4 regions of the Pseudoalteromonas sp. 31A1 genome follow, and region 2 is predicted to be linked to each of the others. Evidence: predicted binding sites of a transcription regulator. Region 2 holds the regulator's gene; each other region holds the start of a gene.
What was found. The regulator sigma-54, encoded in region 2, starts transcription at its own class of promoters, with help from an activator protein. The targets are predictions, from matches to a motif close to GTTGGCACGNNNNTNGNNT.

Region 1: a site for sigma-54 is predicted at 3,341-3,359, ahead of GQR52_RS01660 (DUF1328 family protein). Genes of this name have one in related genera too.
Region 3: a site for sigma-54 is predicted at 2,801-2,819, ahead of flgJ (flagellar assembly peptidoglycan hydrolase FlgJ). Genes of this name have one in related genera too.
Region 4: a site for sigma-54 is predicted at 1,733-1,751, ahead of GQR52_RS00525 (BON domain-containing protein). Genes of this name have one in related genera too.

Annotation. Positions count from the first base shown of each region.
Region 1 is NZ_WTKY01000001.1:348,756-353,149, reverse strand. Features, by position in the region: gene GQR52_RS01675 (sodium ion-translocating decarboxylase subunit beta) at 1-830, opposite strand, end outside; gene oadA (sodium-extruding oxaloacetate decarboxylase subunit alpha) at 844-2,625, opposite strand; gene GQR52_RS01665 (OadG family transporter subunit) at 2,637-2,879, opposite strand; gene GQR52_RS01660 (DUF1328 family protein) at 3,399-3,572, shown strand; gene GQR52_RS01655 (hypothetical protein) at 3,631-3,822, shown strand; gene GQR52_RS01650 (YcxB family protein) at 3,955-4,394, shown strand, end outside.
Region 2 is NZ_WTKY01000003.1:331,423-335,816, reverse strand. Features, by position in the region: gene ptsN (PTS IIA-like nitrogen regulatory protein PtsN) at 1-321, opposite strand, end outside; gene hpf (ribosome hibernation promoting factor) at 326-613, opposite strand; gene GQR52_RS05410 (RNA polymerase factor sigma-54) at 640-2,139, opposite strand; gene lptB (LPS export ABC transporter ATP-binding protein) at 2,209-2,934, opposite strand; gene lptA (lipopolysaccharide transport periplasmic protein LptA) at 2,931-3,476, opposite strand; gene lptC (LPS export ABC transporter periplasmic protein LptC) at 3,466-4,020, opposite strand; gene kdsC (3-deoxy-manno-octulosonate-8-phosphatase KdsC) at 4,017-4,394, opposite strand, start outside.
Region 3 is NZ_WTKY01000035.1:14,680-19,073, forward strand. Features, by position in the region: gene GQR52_RS19425 (flagellar basal body rod protein FlgF) at 1-67, shown strand, start outside; gene flgG (flagellar basal-body rod protein FlgG) at 89-877, shown strand; gene flgH (flagellar basal body L-ring protein FlgH) at 894-1,577, shown strand; gene GQR52_RS19440 (flagellar basal body P-ring protein FlgI) at 1,589-2,683, shown strand; gene flgJ (flagellar assembly peptidoglycan hydrolase FlgJ) at 2,856-3,872, shown strand; gene flgK (flagellar hook-associated protein FlgK) at 3,874-4,394, shown strand, end outside.
Region 4 is NZ_WTKY01000001.1:105,682-110,075, forward strand. Features, by position in the region: gene suhB (inositol-1-monophosphatase) at 1-84, opposite strand, end outside; gene GQR52_RS00515 (VOC family protein) at 341-757, shown strand; gene GQR52_RS00520 (LiaF domain-containing protein) at 796-1,458, opposite strand; gene GQR52_RS00525 (BON domain-containing protein) at 1,787-2,353, shown strand; gene GQR52_RS00530 (YqaE/Pmp3 family membrane protein) at 2,427-2,585, shown strand; gene GQR52_RS00535 (hypothetical protein) at 2,964-3,461, shown strand; tRNA gene GQR52_RS00540 (tRNA-Ile) at 3,717-3,793, shown strand; gene GQR52_RS00545 (5-carboxymethyl-2-hydroxymuconate Delta-isomerase) at 4,113-4,394, opposite strand, start outside.

The DNA of each region.
Region 1 (4,394 bases), on a different contig from region 2:
TCTGCAGCAAGCTTTGAACCTACAGCTAAACCTAAAAATATAGTTGTAACATTGATGATTTCGTTTTGAGCACTGTTACTTAATCTATCAACAACACCCGACTCTCGCATTAAGTTACCTAAACAAAACATACCTACAAGCGGTATAGCAGCCGGTAAAAACATAGCCGTTAAGCTAAGCACCATAAGAGGGAAAATAATCTTTTCCTTTTTAGATATTTTGCGAAGCTCTGGCATCTTAATTTTACGTTCTTCTGGGGTTGTTAACGCACGCATAATTGGCGGTTGAATAATTGGTACAAGAGCCATGTATGAATATGCGGCTACCGCTATTGCACCAAGTAAATCAGGTGCCAGTTTTGATGCTAAAAATATTGCTGTTGGCCCATCGGCACCACCAATAATGGCAATAGCTGATGCATCCTGTAGGGTAAACTCAAAACCTGGTACATAATTTAATAATATTGCGCCAAACAAAGTAGCAAAAATACCAAACTGTGCAGCCGCACCTAATAACAACATACGTGGGTTTGCAATAAGCGCGCTAAAGTCGGTCAGCGCCCCTACTCCCATAAATATTAATAACGGAAAAATCCCCGTATCAATACCCACGTAATAAACGTAATACAAAAGCCCACCTGGGTCTGACAAACCTGCCACTGGTACATTTGTTAAAATTGCACCAAAACCAATTGGTAATAATAATAGTGGTTCAAAGCCTTTAGCTATCGCTAAAAACAGTAATAAACACCCTACCGCAATCATAATTAACGATGGGATTGTAAAGTTAGCAATGCCGGTCGCATTCCAGAGGTTTAAAATACCGTCCATCCTCTATTTGCTCCTAAGCTAATGCAATCATAGCGTCGCCGGTAGTTACGGCATCGCCTTCACCAACCAACACTTCGGCAATAGTTCCGGTATGCATTGCGCGTATTTCGGTTTCCATTTTCATGGCTTCCATAATAATCACTACATCACCTTCGTTAACAACTTGCCCAGCTTTTACCTTAATCTTAAAAATATTACCGGCTAAAGGTGCGTTAAGTGTTTCACCTGATGCAACTGAAGCAGACTGAGGAATGTGCTCAGAGTCTTTTAATGTTACTTCTTTTAGCTCACCACCTTGCGCCACTACTACGTCGTAAACTTTACCATCTACTTTTACGCTGTATTGCTCAGCTTTAACGCTGTTATTATTTGATCCTGATTTTGGTGCTGCCTTATTGCTCTTATCTTCAACGGTAGGAATAGGCTCAAATGCATCAGGGTTATTACGATTTTTAATAAATTTCAAACCAACCTGCGGAAATAATGCATAAGTTAGTACGTCATCAATTTGCTCATCAGCAAGTGTTAAACCTTGCTCTTGTGCTTCTTTTAATAATTCAGCTTCAAGCGTTGCAAGCTCTGGTGCAATGTTATCTGCAGGGCGACAAGTAATAACCTCTGCTCCATCAAGCACACGCTCTTGTAGCTCTTTATTCATTGGTGCTGGTGTTAAGCCATATTCACCTTTTAATACGCCAGCAGTTTCTTTAGTAATTGTTTTATAACGCTCACCGGTTAGCACGTTAAGTACTGCTTGAGTGCCTACAATTTGCGACGTGGGTGTTACTAAAGGTAAAAAACCAAGATCTTCACGTACCCGTGGGATCTCAAGCAAAACTTCATTAAGCTTATCTGCCGCGCCTTGCTCTTTAAGTTGGTTTTCCATGTTTGTAAGCATGCCACCAGGTACTTGAGCTAGTAAAATACGACCATCAACCCCTTTTAAGCTACCTTCAAATGCCGCATATTTTTTACGTACATCTCTAAAGTAAGCAGCAATTTCTTCTAGATGATTTAAATCAAGGTCAGTATCGCGCTCAGTTCCTTCAACTATCGATACAATAGTTTCAGTTGCTGTGTGTCCGTAAGTCATACTCATAGATGAAATAGCGGTATCAAGCATATCAATGCCTGCATCAATCGCTTTTTGATAAGTCGCAGTACTTAAACCAGTTGTAGCGTGGCACTGCATAGCAATAGGAACCGACACGGTTTCCTTAAGTGCTTTAATTAGTTTTTCAGCATCGTACGGCTTTAATAAACCCGCCATATCTTTAATACAAATTGAGTGACAGCCTAAATCTTCTAATTGCTTAGCAAGAGTCAGCCACATATCAAGCGTATGAACAGGACTTACCGTGTACGAAATAGTACCTTGAGCATGTGCGCCTACTTTTATAGCCGCTTTAATCGCTGTTTCTAGGTTACGTACATCGTTCATTGCATCGAAAATACGAAATACGTCAACGCCATTTTTATGTGCGCGTTCTACAAACTTTTCAACTACATCATCAGCGTAATGGCGGTAGCCTAATAGGTTTTGACCGCGTAATAGCATTTGCTGTTTAGTATTAGGCATCGCTTTTTTAAGCGCGCGAATACGCTCCCAAGGATCTTCGCCTAAATAACGAATACACGAATCAAATGTAGCACCGCCCCACGATTCAATAGACCAATAACCTGCATCATCTAGCTTGCTAGCAATAGGTAGCATATCGTCTAGGCGCATACGTGTTGCGAGCAATGATTGGTGCGCATCGCGTAATACCAATTCTGTTAATTTTAATTTAGCCATGTGTGTGCCCCTTATTTATTATTTGATTTGTACTGAGCAATGGCAGCACTAATAGCAGCGATGTGCTCATTAGGCACACCTTGAGATTTAAAAGACGGTGATTTAGCTGGTGATGCCTCTGGTTCGCTATAGCGCGTCACCAAATTAGACATAAGCGTTACTGCACCAATTAATATCGACAGAAATACAAACACCCCAACCATACCAGTTAGCATTAAGCTACCAGCCGTTGTGAGTAGAGCACCTATATCCATTTTTCTCCCCCTTGAAACCCATATCGAAAATAAAAAATCGATTTAATTAAATATTTATTCACTGGATAATAACAAAACTAGTCGCTTTGTCTACATCTTGTAAATTGGTAAAACCAATTAAACTATAAACAACATAACACTCAACAAATTTACATGCCATAACCCAGCAATCATGCGCCCTACAATACATACAGAAAATAACGACTATAGCTAATAGTTATATGGAAGTTGTTAATTAACTATTCAACTTAATAAAAATAACCGCCAAATTTTATAATAAGTACAAAAACACACACCAATTGTTAATTGGTCTTACCAAAAAGATTATTTTTAGTGAATATTTACCGGTAACTTGTAACAGTGTGAATAACTTACATAACAAAGCGTAAAAATTACTAACTAACTAATAACTAAAAACACAGTTAAAAACCATAACCACTTGATATAAAACAAAAATAAACTTTGGCATATAACTGGCATTAGTTATTGTGAGCAAATTTGATAACCAAGGAGAAAACAATGTTACGCTGGACAATTACATTTTTAGTTATTGCTTTAATCGCTGCAGTGTTAGGTTTTGGTGGCATCGCAGGTGCCGCAGCTGGTATAGCAAAAATTATATTTTTTATATTTTTAGTACTTTTAGTGATCTCATTAGTTTCAGGTGCACTACGTGGTAAATCACCCAGGTAGATAAAGCATTCAACTAACAAACACTAAAATTTAATTAACACTTACAAGGAATTACATTATGAATTCAACAACTGTAAAAGCAGCACTAATCGGTCTATTCGCAAGTTTCTTTATCATGGGTTGTGAAGACAATCATGCAGAAGACGCAGGCGAACGTATTGACGAAGCAGTAACTGACGTGCAAAACAAAGTAGAAGATGCATGTGAAAATGTTAAAGAAGGCGTAAACGCTGAAGAAACTAACTGTTAATTCTTCTTGTATCGCTAAAAAACGGCCTTAGGGCCGTTTTTTTGTGTCTGTAATAAAATCACTGACTATAAAGCTGCTCATTTAGCGGCTAGCTTGTTAAAATAAAAAAAACGATATTTAAAGCAAGGCAATATGGCATTTACAACAACCTACACACTAGATAAACCTTACTTTTACGAGTGCTTTGACGAGTCACTCCCCTACAGTAAGCGCGCCAAACCTAAGTACTTTTTACTTGTACTCCTCGTTGCGCTTGGTTTATTTGGCATTTATGTTTTAAACGATCATTACTTAGGATCGTTTATGATCATGCTAGGTGTACTAGAGTGCGTCGCTTTTTACTATCGCAGACCTTGGTGGGTAACCAGACAAATGCTCAGCAGAGCGTCAGGCTCTGAGGTAACACTTACCTTTGATGAAGAAGGCATTAAGTCGGCTAATCATTACAAAAGTTTTGAGCTAACTTGGCAAAACATAAGCGAAGTAATAGATACTCAGCAAGGTATTATTATTAAAAATAAAAGCGGAATGCAGTACATTTCAAAACAAATACTAACCCCTGAAATACTCGC
Region 2 (4,394 bases):
ATCTGGTACGATGAGTGCGACGAAAATATCAACAGGGCGATTATCGATCGCATCAAAATTTATTGGAGTTTCGCTAACGAGTACTAAAGCCAAAGGCTCTTCTGCACCGCTCATTCTTCCATGAGGAATGGCAATGCCACGCCCTATACCTGTACTACCCAATTTTTCTCTGCTCATTAAAGCATTAAGAATATCTTGTTGCGGTAAATACGGAAGTTTGTCGTGAGCAAGTTCGCTAATGAACTCTAAAATTCTTTTTTTGCTATTAAAAAGGACCGCAGCTTTGCTGCAGTCCTGGCATATAAGTGAGCTTAATTTCATCATATTAGTGTCGAGCAAGCTTCTCTTTGTGTTTAATTACTTGTCGATCGAGCTTGTCGATCAACGAGTCAATGGCGGCATACATATCTTGATGTTCTGTAGAGGCAAATAGCTCAGCACCGCTTACGTGTATGGTGGCTTCTGCTTTTTGATTTAATTTTTCTACATCGAGAATGACATGAACATTATTAATATGATCAGAGTGTCTTTCTAGCTTCGCAAATTTGGTATTAATATAGTCTCTTAGTGAATCGGTTAATTCTACGTGACGACCAGTTAAGTTTAGTTGCATAAGCATTACCCTCTTTTTTTTGCGTCTTAAATCAAACTTTTACGCTGATTTGACGGTGGAATAGCCAGAGATTCGCGGTATTTTGCGATTGTACGTCTCGCTACTTTAATTCCTTGCTCAGCCAATATATCCGCTATTTTGCTATCACTCAATGGTTTTGCTGAGTTTTCTGCTGCGATTAATTTTCGGATAAGCGCACGGATTGCTGTAGATGAACATTCACCACCGTTTTCGGTGCTTACATGGCTTGAGAAAAAATATTTAAGCTCAAATATACCACGGGGTGTGTGCATATACTTTTGGGTTGTTACGCGCGAAATTGTTGATTCGTGCATTTCTACCATTTCAGCAACATCATTTAAAACCATTGGTTTCATGGCTTCAGGACCGTGTTCAAAAAAGCCTTGTTGTTGCTTAACAATACAATTTGTTACTTTTAATAGCGTGTCGTTTCTACTTTCTAAGCTTTTAATAAACCATTTAGCTTCTTGTAAATGCGAGCGAATAAACTGGCTGTCACCACTGGATTTTACAGTGCGAGACATTGCCGCGTATTGGCTATTAACACGAATTTTAGGCATGCTGTCTGGGTTTAACTCAACAACCCAGCGGCCTTTAATTTTTTTAACTGACACATCAGGAATAACATACTCAGATTCTTCTCTTACAATAGTATCTGCAGGTTTAGGGCTAAGAGTATGTATTAATGTCATTACTTCTTTAAGCTCTTCTTCTTTGAGCTTAGTTTTCTTCATTAATGTACGATAGTCACGAGCAGCTAATAAATCAATATGCTCGGTTAAAATCATTTTTGTTTCATTAATGTAAGGTGTTTCTTTATCAAACTGGTTAAGCTGAATACACAAACACTCTTGTAAACTACGTGCGGCAATACCAACAGGATCAAACAGTTGGATGCGTTTTAATACAGCTTCAATTTCATCAAGTTCGACTTCGTTATCATCTTCGTTTTCTTGATTAAAGCTTTCTAAAATCTCTTCGCAGCTTAGTGTTAAAATACCTGAATCATCGACGGCTTCTACAATAGCAATAGCAATAGCTTCGTCTGTAGGGCTAAATGGCGTTAGTTGTAACTGCCACATTAAATACTCATGGAGCGTTTCAGTAGAGGCGCCTTGGTATATTGATTCGTCTTCAGGCATCGGACCCGATGATGCTGCTGGGGCGGCACTCATGTACTCATCCCAACTAACATCCATAGCCATGTCGTCACTTAGCGTGTCTTTTGCAAGTGCTTCACCACTATCTTGTTCGTATTCGCTTGGAGCATCATCGGCAGATGCGCTAACAGTTATGTCATCTGTATCTGCTTTTTGCTCGTTTTTACCTGCAGCGTCTTCTGAATAGTCTGCTTCTTCAACCTCTAATAGCGGGTTGCTGTCGAGAGCTTCTTGTATTTCTTGCTGGAGATCCAATGTACTGAGTTGCAACAAACGAATAGCTTGTTGCAGCTGTGGAGTCATTGTAAGTTGCTGGCCCATGCGCAGCTGTAGTGATTGCCTCATGTATCTCTAACAATCCTTTTATGTTGTTATAATTAATACTAGCAGATGCTTAAAGACATGGCGTAAATGTTACAGCCTAAATTGCTCGCCTAAGTAAACATCGCGTACTGTTTTATCATTTAATACGTGTTCTGGAGTACCTGATGCAATCAGCTCCCCATGAGAAACAATGTAGGCTTTTTCACAAACATCAAGGGTTTCTCTTACGTTATGATCGGTAATTAATACACCAATCCCACGATTTTTAAGATGTTCTATTATTTTCTTTATGTCTAATACCGAAATCGGGTCAACACCTGCAAATGGTTCATCCAGTAATATAAATTTAGGATCTGCTGCCAGCGCACGTGCTATTTCAACACGACGACGTTCGCCACCCGACAATGCCATACCTTGGCTATCACGAATGTGTTGTATGCTAAATTCATCTAATAATTTATCGAGAGTGTCTTCTCTAGCTTGTTTATTTAACTCTTTGCGCGTTTCTAAAATGGCCATTAAGTTTTGATAAACAGTCAGCTTTCTGAATATTGAAGACTCTTGCGGTAAGTAGCCAATGCCTAATCTAGCACGACTATGCATAGGTAAAAGAGTAATATCGTTATCGTCTATCGATATTTTACCTTTGTCGCTAGGTACAAGTCCTACTATCATATAAAACGTGGTAGTTTTACCTGCGCCGTTAGGGCCAAGTAAGCCAACAATACTGCCAGCTTTGACTTCAAGGCCGACGTTTTTTACAACTTCACGGCCTTTATAGCTCTTTGCTAATAGCTCTGCTTTTAATGTGCTCATGGTTGACCTTTGTCGCTTTTTTTACTTTTTTTAGTCTCGATTGGTACTAAAATTGTGTGAACGCGGTCAGTTGAGTTTTCATCTTTTTCGGCACTGATTAGCTGCTGCTCTATATCGTAGGTAATGCTTTTAGCATTTATTTTTTGTCCCGCTTGCGATACTTGTGCATTACCAACAAGCGTTAAAAAACGCTTAGATACATCATAACGTACTTCGTCAGCACTGGCGCTCATAGTCGTGCCATCTGATTGCTTTTCTTCAAAGTGCGCAGGGCTACCTGTAGCAATTAATAATTGTTTATTATCGCCAAGTTCATCGCGTTTATGTACTTCTAAGCGGTCGGCTGTGATACGGCGGTTACCGTGAATAATTTCAACGTTTTTCTCAAAAATCCCGACATTAGCTTTTAATTGACCTTCTTGCTTATCGGCGCTTATTGAAATTTGATTTGCAGCCGGTTGCGTGTTTTGCTCTGCAGCACTACTATTAAACGCTAGTATAAGTGTAGGAATAATAAGTGATTTTAATATTTTATTGGTCATAATATATGGTTCGCGTATGGTTAATTAGTTTTATCACTTCGGTTTTTAAGTCGGCTTCTAGGCCTTTACCAGTGATTTTTAAATTGGGTCCAGTGATGATAACGGGTTGCTCCGAACGCATTGTTAATAGCTTTATATCTACCTGAATATTATCAGCATTGATTTTGTCTATCATGGCGTTATCGGTTAAGTTTTTGGCAACCACATTGCCTTCTAAAATTAATTGTTTGTCTTCGTATAATGTTGCTTCGTCTGCATTTATTTGCCACGTTTGCTTTTCGTTATATAAAGTAAAAATAGGTTTTTCAAAAAACGTAAAACCTAATTGTTGATATAGCTCCATTTTAGCCGCAGTGACTTTGTGGCTAATTTTACCTTGTTCGTCATAGGCTGTTTGTTTGAGTTCTATGGCTATGTAATCAGGCTTGGCAATAACTTCAGGCTCAGTCTGAGGCACAATATTTGTTTGTGTAAAATAAGGGTACCAAAGCCAAACCATACAGCTAATGAATAAAACGCTTAATATTATGCGCGCTGCATTCATGAACTAGTGCCTTGTGTAGTCAATGCTTTACCATTTTCAAGCATGAGCAAGTCGGTAAGCTCTCTTACTGCACCAAAGCCGCCAGGCATTTGCGTTACATAGTGTGATAAACGTTTAATAAGTGGATGGGCATCATTTACTGCAACAGCAAAGCCGACTAATTCCATAACGGGCATGTCAGGACCATCATCACCGATATAAGCAATTTGTTCATCGCTAAGGTTGAGTTTGTCTTTTAATTCTTGATAGGCAATGAGCTTATTTTCTTGGCCTTGATAAATATGCTGTACGGTTAAGCTGCTCATACGTTGTTGCACTATTTGTGAATGACGACCAGTAATTACAGCCACTTCAAAGCCACTGTTTATAAGCGC
Region 3 (4,394 bases), on a different contig from region 2:
AGTGAAATTAATGAAAACAGCTGAAGAAATTGACGAGCGTCAAGATCAGCTGTTACGCATTGTTTAACTTTAAAGTGAGGACACGATTATGAATCCAGCATTGTGGATCAGTAAAACGGGGCTAGACGCCCAACAAACCGATATATCGGTTATTTCAAATAACTTAGCGAATGCGAGTACCGTAGGTTACAAAAAAAGTCGCGCTATATTTGAAGATTTACTTTATCAAAATATTAATCAGCCGGGCGGTCGTTCATCGCAAGATACCGAAATGCCATCGGGCCTAATGTTAGGTGCGGGTGCAAAAGTTGTAGCTAACCAAAAAGAGTTTACGCAAGGCAACATGTTGACCACCGAAAACTCACTAGATTGGATGATTTCTGGCGAAGGTTTTTTTGAAGTACTGCAACCAGATGGCAATATTGCTTACTCGCGCAACGGCCAGTTTACTACCGATGGCGATGGACGAATTGTTACATCGGGCGCAGGTTATGTGATTCAGCCAGAAATGAATGTACCAGATGACGCGCAATCAATTACGGTTTCGCAAGACGGCGAAGTATCTGTACGTGTTGCAGGCCAAGCCGATAACGTGGTCATTGGTCAGCTGACTATTAGTGATTTTATTAATCCGTCGGGTCTTGAGCCAATCGGTCAAAATCTTTATACCGAAACAGCTGTAAGTGGTGCGCCGGTACAAGGTAACCCTGGTGTTGAAGGGTTAGGTAGCATTATTCAAGGCTCACTCGAAACTTCAAACGTAAATGTAACTGAAGAGCTCGTAAATCTAATAGAAACTCAGCGTATTTACGAAATGAACTCAAAAGTAATTTCGGCCGTTGACGAAATGATGAGTTATATCAATCAACAGCTTTAATAGAGTAGGGGGAATTATGCGTAATATTATTTTATTTACAGCGGGCACGTTATTTTTAAGTGGCTGTATGTCTACGCAAAATAGTGAAGTAGTGCAGGACGACCCTTACTACGCACCTATGTACCCCGAGCCTATTTTAGAGCCGCTGGTAGCCACAGGTTCATTGTTTAATACTCATACATCAAACGACTTATATTCTGATAAAAAAGCGCTACGTACTGGCGATATAATTACGGTTAAATTGCAAGAGTCTACTCAAGCAACAAAAGCCGCTAAAACAGAAACAGACAAAGAAACCGACGCAAGCTTAGACCCAGTGATTGGCTTAGGTGGTCTACCTGTAAATATAGGTGGCGATAGTATTCAGTTTGGTATTGGTAGCGATTCGTCGTTTACGGGCGATTCAAAATCAAACCAGTCAAACAGCTTAGTGGGTGATATTTCGGTTAATGTAATGCGCGTTTTACCTAATGGTAACTTAGTTATACGCGGCGAAAAATGGCTAACGCTTAATACCGGTGAAGAGTTTATTCGTTTAGAAGGGCTAGTACGCCCTCAAGACGTAAGCGCCGATAATACGGTTGAATCAAATCGTATTGCTAATGCACGTATTCAATACTCAGGTAAAGGGCAAACGCAAGAAGCGCAAAGTCCTGGTTGGCTTACACGTTTCTTTAGCAGTTCGCTGTTTCCATTTTAGAGGGTAACAACATGAATAGCCTTAAAGCTTTATGTTTAGTTGCGTTATTGGGTTGGCAGTTTACTGCCAGTGCTGAGCGCATAAAAGATGTGTCTATGGTTGAGGGCGTGCGCTCTAACCAATTAGTTGGTTATGGCTTAGTGGTTGGTTTACCGGGCACTGGTGAGCAAAACTCATATACACAACAAAGTTTTAGAGGCATGTTGAACAGCTTTGGTATTACGCTGCCTTCAACTCAAAGTCCTAAAATTAAAAATGTTGCCGCTGTTGCTGTGCATGCAGAATTACCCGCATTTAGAAAGCCCGGGCAAACAATAGATATTACGGTTTCTTCTATTGGTAGTGCAGGCAGTTTACGTGGCGGTACTTTACTACAAACTTTTTTAAAGGGTGTAGACGGTAACGTGTATGCAATTGCACAAGGAAGCTTAATTGTTGGTGGCTTAGGCGCACAAGGCCTTGATGGTAGTAAGGTTGTAATTAACACCCCTACAGTTGGTCGTATACCAAATGGCGCAACAGTTGAACGCACTGTAGAAAGCCCATTTATGCAAGGCGATTACATTACCTTCAACCTAAACCGTCCAGACTTTACAACGGCAAAACGCCTAGAAAAAACAATTAATGACTTAGTTGGCCCAAATAGCGCACAAGCAATTGATTCTGTTTCTATCCGTGTTATTGCACCACGCGATGCATCCCAGCGTGTATCGTACTTATCGACACTCGAAAACTTAGAATTTAAACCAGCTGACATGGCCGCTAAAATTATAGTTAACTCGCGCACCGGTACAATTGTTATTGGCAAAAACGTTAAGCTTCAGCCTGCGGCTATAACTCACGGTGGCTTAACAGTAACAATTGCAGAGCAACAAAATGTGTCACAACCAAACCCGCTAGCAAACGGTGATACAGTTGTCACACAGCAAAGTATTATTGATGTAAACCAAGACGACTCGCGCGCCTTTGTATTTAATCCAGGTGTAAGCCTTGACGATTTAGTTCGCGCAATTAACGAAGTAGGCGCAGCGCCTGGTGACTTAATGGCTATTTTAGAAGCACTAAAAGAAGCCGGCGCAATTAACGGACAGTTAGTTGTTATATAAATAACCCAAGCCAATAAATAACGTATTACTTAAGCCCTATATTTTTGAAATTAGATATAGGGCTTTTTATTTACAGCAACTCAAGTTTATTATTTTTATCTTCCTCGTTTTATCGGTAGTGGCTCAATTTTTGCATTTTTAATTACATTATTCATTTTGTGTCAAAAAGCCGATGGAAACTAACCACCTCGATAAGCAAAACTTTTTTGATTTAGGCAACTTAGATTCACTTCGTAAAGAAGCCTTAACCAGTGGCGATGCATCAACTGATGCCTCTAAAGCTGCGCTTAAAAAAGCGGCCGCACAATTTGAAGCTATTTTTACGCAAATGCTGCTCAAAGGAATGCGCAAAGCCAACGAAGCATTTGAAGACAAAGACAGTCCATTTAATTCAAGTGGCGTAAAGTTTTTTGAAGAAATGCACGATCAGCAACTTTCTACAGAGCTTTCATCAAATGGCTCTTTAGGCCTTGCCGATTTAATTGTTCAGCAGTTATCGCCTGAGTCTAAAAACTTTATGCCAGGCTCTGTACTTAGAACAACCAACGATATTTTTAGCGATATGCAAGTTGGATCCGCTCTTCCTCATGAGCAAAAAAATAATCAACCCGATCTTATCGTTAAGAGCACTAAAGCCGATATTGCTGAGCCTAAGGTTAATACTGCAGAGTCTAAAGCCGATAGCCCAACATTTAAAAATGCAGAAGAGTTTGTAAGTTCAGTGTGGGAACACGCTAAAACTGCAGCGCAAAAAATTGGTTTAAACCCTGCGGTAATGGTTGCACAAGCGGCACTTGAAACCGGTTGGGGTAAGCACATTATTAATAAAAGTGACGGTGGCAGCTCAAATAACCTATTTAATATTAAGTCAGATAAAAGCTGGGAAGGTGACAAAGCAAGTAAAGTAACGCTTGAGTTTGAACAAGGCACACCCGTTAAAAAACAAGCCAGCTTTAGAGCCTACGATTCAATTAAAGATAGCGTGAACGACTTCGTTGATTTTTTAACGCAAAACCCACGCTACAAAGAAGCATTACAAAATACAGCAAAACCAAATGACTTTTTAGATTCATTACAAAAAGCAGGTTATGCAACCGATCCAAATTATGCCAGCAAAATAAAAAAAGTGCTCAATAGCAGTCAGCTAAAAGACATTGCGGCAAACGTGATCCGCCAAGGAGTAGAGTAACATGTCGTTTAATTTATTAAACATTGCCAGTTCTGGGGTTAGAGCAAGCTCGGAGCTACTGCAAACGACAAGTAAAAATATCGCCAATGTAAATACCGTAGGCTATGTGCGTGAGCGTACAGAGTTTACCACTATGGTTGATAACCAAGTGGGGCGAGGCGAAACATACCGATTACTAAACGAGTTTGCTCAGTCACAGCTAAATCGTGACACCTCTAATAAATCGTTTTTCGATCAGTTTATTACTGAGGCAAATAGAGTTGATACTATTTTTTCTGAAGAGTCGAACAACCTTTCGACCGGAATTAACTCTTTATTTAATAACGTGCAAGAAGCGCTTAATCAGCCGTCATCTACCGTTGCCCGCTCATTAGTAATGACAGATGCGCAAAGCTTAATTGATCAAATGGATAGGCTTTCGGGCATCGTGCTTGATCAAAAAAGTGTAGTGAACGAGCAGCTCGAAATATTTTCAGATGAAGCAAACTCACTAATTCAAAGTATTAGCACGCTAAATCAAAA
Region 4 (4,394 bases), on a different contig from region 2:
TTTTGATAAATCTTCACTTGCGCGAAGTAAAATTTTGCCTGCGTTGCGCGCAGCGCGAACCGCAATGTTTAACATTGGATGCATGGTATTACCTTTGGGTTGTAAAAGAACGTTTATATATTTCAGCCGGCGTATTTTAGCGACTTTTGACATAAAGTAAACAATAAACCCCAAATACTTATGTTTGTTTTTTATACAAGATTGAAAAGTGTCTATATTTTTTCAAGATAATAATTAAGTCAACAGGCCCTAATTAAATCGAATTAATTTTAAATAACTCTTTACCTAAAGTTAGCTTGAGGTTTTATCGTGCTCCTAACTTAATTGATAGGACAACATTATGTATTTAGAGCACGTAAACTTAGTCGCGAGTGATATAGATAGTATGCTTAAATTTTACCAAGCTGTATTTCCGCATTGGTCAGTCAGAAGTGAGGGCAGAGGCGATTGGCACGGAAAACCAAGACGCTGGGTACACTTTGGAGATGACACGCATTACATTGCGATAAGCGACCATGGTGAAGGTGAAAACAGAAACCTATCGGGCCATCAGGTTGGTTTTGCACACTTTGCTTATGTGACTAATCACTTAAATGAGGTAGTGATACGCTTAAATAAAGCGGGTTTTGGGATAAGTAAGCAAGGTAGTGAGAACCCGTTTAGAAAAAATGTTTACTTTATTGATCCCGCCGGGTTTGAGGTGGAATTTGTAGAGTATTTAAGTGATATACCAAGCGAGCGAAATAACGATTTATAACAGGTTAAGCACCGCAAAGAGCGGTGCTTAACCAAGCTTTATGAACGATTATTTCCAGCGCCCAATTGTGTTTTTAGCTCATTAGCAAAACTCATAAACTTTTCTTTAATAGTCCGTTTTATTTTTATTTCGACCGAGCCCATTACCGCTTTACCTTCAATATGAATAGTCGGGCCTTGGCGCTTGTTAAGTGATACCGATTTATTTTCAAGGCTGCTTAATATACAAAACATTTTGGACACTACGTTTACATGCTCTGGTACATATATTTCATCGCTACCAAAAATACAGTTAACGTGAATAGTTACATTTTGATGCGCAAAAATGGCATCGGTAAAATCTAGCACCACCGATCCCATAAAATTACTGAGGTAAATGTTTTTTGGCACGACCCACTGCCCGCTGCGCTCGTTAGAGCCTAAAATACTGCGTAGTGTAAAGTCATCATCACTGTTTTGTTGTGCACTATAGTGTGGAGAAAATTGCGATTGTTTTTCTGCTTTATATTGCTGGTCTGTATTAAGTGTTAAATCCTCTACTAAGGCTAAAAGTGCTTCGTTGTTAGGTGCATCCATCGCGTCATCTAAACGTCTCTCAAATGCATCAACTGAAATAACCCCATGACTGTAATTATAAATTAATTGATCAATCACCTGTTCGCGTACTTGCTCTATTGGACGGTCTTCAACTTTTACAGACATGAGATATTCCTTATTATATTTACTATTGATACTTATCTTAATGTTTAACTGCAAACCGTGTACCAAATATAATTTCGATAATTATCAAATGCTTATTTTTTAATGGTGTTTTTCACTTTGTTATATTAACGATAGATTAACCAAAAGAGCAATTATCTAGCTATTTTCACTATTTGAGAAAGTTTTACCGAGTAGCCTGTAAATAGTTACACAGCTATAGTTAAAGCTTTATCATAAAAACCACCCAAGCAATTGAATTTTAAGGTAAAATAAACTTGGCCTGAAGATCGCATAAGTTAAAGTGTCTTTAATCAAAAGGAGAAAGATTATGAAAACATTTAACAAATCTATTATCGCAGCTTTAGTTCTTGGTACTACGGCTATGGGTGCCCAAGCAAACAGCTGGGAAAACGAAAGTAAAGATGCTTGGATTGATGGTAAGGCAGAAACAGTTCTTCTTATGAACACTAATCTAAACAACTTTGACATTAACACTGATGTAAAAAATGGCAAGGTAGTACTTACAGGTAAAGTTAATAGCGAGCTTGATAAAGAGCTAGCAGAAGAACTTGTACTTAGCCTAGATGGCGTATCTGATGTTGAAAACAGCCTTACCGTTGTTAAAAGCATGGACACAAAAGATAGAAGCAAAGACATGATGGACGATGATGATAACGACCTAACGGACGCTAAAATCACCACTGTAATTACAACTCGCTTCCTGTTTGACTCGGAAGTTGGTGGTACAGACATCGATGTTGATACCGATAACGGTGTAGTGACTCTTAATGGCTCAGTAGAGTCTGAAGCTGAAAAGCAGCTAGCAGTTAAAATTGCTAAAAATGCTGAAGATGTTCGTGACGTAGTTGATAAGTTATCTATTGTTGCTGAATAACACAGTTATAGTTAAGGCCCAGTAAAGCTGGGCTTTAAGTCTTTTTAATGCTTAATTTAAATGGAGTTTAGTCATGGATATTATTCGTATAATACTTTCGGTTTTATTACCACCGCTAGGTGTATTTTTGCAAGTTGGCTTAGGTATGCACTTTTGGTTAAATATTTTATTAACACTGCTAGGTTATTTTCCAGGGTTAATACATGCAATCTACATTATTGCGAAAAAATAATGACAGATTATATATTGTGTAAGCCGACTGCTGAGGCCTAATGATACAAGTGCCCCAGTACCGTTCGGCTCACAATATTAGTTTTTAAAGTAAATATTTTTTATCAAAATCTAATTTTTAATTTACTCAAACTAAGTGATTTATTTCTTGTAACTCACTCCCAAAATACACTCAGCCAAACCATTGTTTACTTCAATTAAGCTTTCTAACTAACAGTAGTGTTCTGATTCTGTATTGATGCCATTTAGGAAATCTTTAATATTAGTTTGTTTATATATCTACAATACGCGATTAATTACTCTATTATTTAGTGACAATATTACCATCACTTCTAGTGTTATCATTACACCAAGCTTTTACGCATATTGAGGTAGCTAATTGAATATTCGACTTATACTGTCAGGCGTTGTGTCATTCGTTTTTTATTTTAGCTGGGCCTACTGGGCGAACAGTTCTGCAGATATTGCTAAATCGGTCACGCTTCAAGCTGCATTAGTACAAGGTTTGTATAGTGGATTTGTAACGCTGTTTTTTACTTTTATTTTAGAAAAGGTCGTCAACAAGTATAAGTCTAGTTATGTATCGCTTGCGTTCGTAACTCCAATTATTTGTATGTTTCATTCTAAAACACCACAAAACGTAGCAATACGACAAAGCTTCAATAATGCAATTAACTCTAGCGCCTCGTATTTAGGTAACAAAAAAATAGCAGGTGTACTTTTTGCGCCTATTATTCCGATTACTGTTCAATCGAGCTTAGTGATTATGGTGAATGTAATTAATCAGACACCTAATTTGACACTTACAGTAGCCCCAAGCATATTTTTTACAGCCTTGTATGCCTACACATATATGTTAGCTTTACTTAAAAAGTAGAGCGTTAAATACAAAAGACTACATGTGGGAGGAAGGTTTTTATAATTTAATGCAGAGAATATCGTGGGGAATATCTTGTATTTTATGCTTATACCCACCTAAAAGATTACTATTTAAGCAGTTAGCTTACTGATTGTTAAAATAAAGGTGTTTGGTAGTGACAAGCACCTAAAAAGTTTTTATACTGCAACCCGCTTTAGTCGCTCTGTGACTGAACGCTTCAAAAATTAACTGCCTAGTAGTTATATAAAAGTTGGCCCCTTAGCTCAGTTGGTTAGAGCACACGACTCATAATCGTTAGGTCCCCAGTTCGAGTCTGGGAGGGGCCACCACTTTTGCAAACTTTCCAAAAAATACCTACTCAAATTATTTAAAGCTACATGAACTTAATATCGTGTAATTTATGATTCTTTATTTACCTCTAATAATAAATATAATTTAAATAAAGTTAATCCATAGATTAAGCTAAGCTTTCTTAAATTTGAAAGAGTGCGAATGCACTATTAAATTCCAGCGTTAGATCGGACGCTATTCATGCTCTGTTTTGTAAATGACAATGAGCTGCACCTGATTTTAGAATACAAAAAAGCCCCTATTGGGGCTTTTTACTTACTAGTGTTTACTTCTATTGCTCAAAACTACAAGAGTTAACTAATTTTTACGGTATATCTCATGCTCAATATCGTAAATATTTACGCTTAAACTGTCTGATGCTCTGCAGTATGTTTTTAAGCATGAAAGTAGCAGTTCGCTTAACATTTGTTTTTGCTCAATTGAGCGTCCCGCTAAAATATGTACCGCGATATGTATAAACCCTGATTTTCCTGCGCCAAGTTGATATTGCTGATAAGCAATAGCGCGTGTTTTGATGGTTTCTAATTCAAATAAGTTACTTTCGAAAGCGGTAGTGTGAATTTTTTCTACCAGTACTTG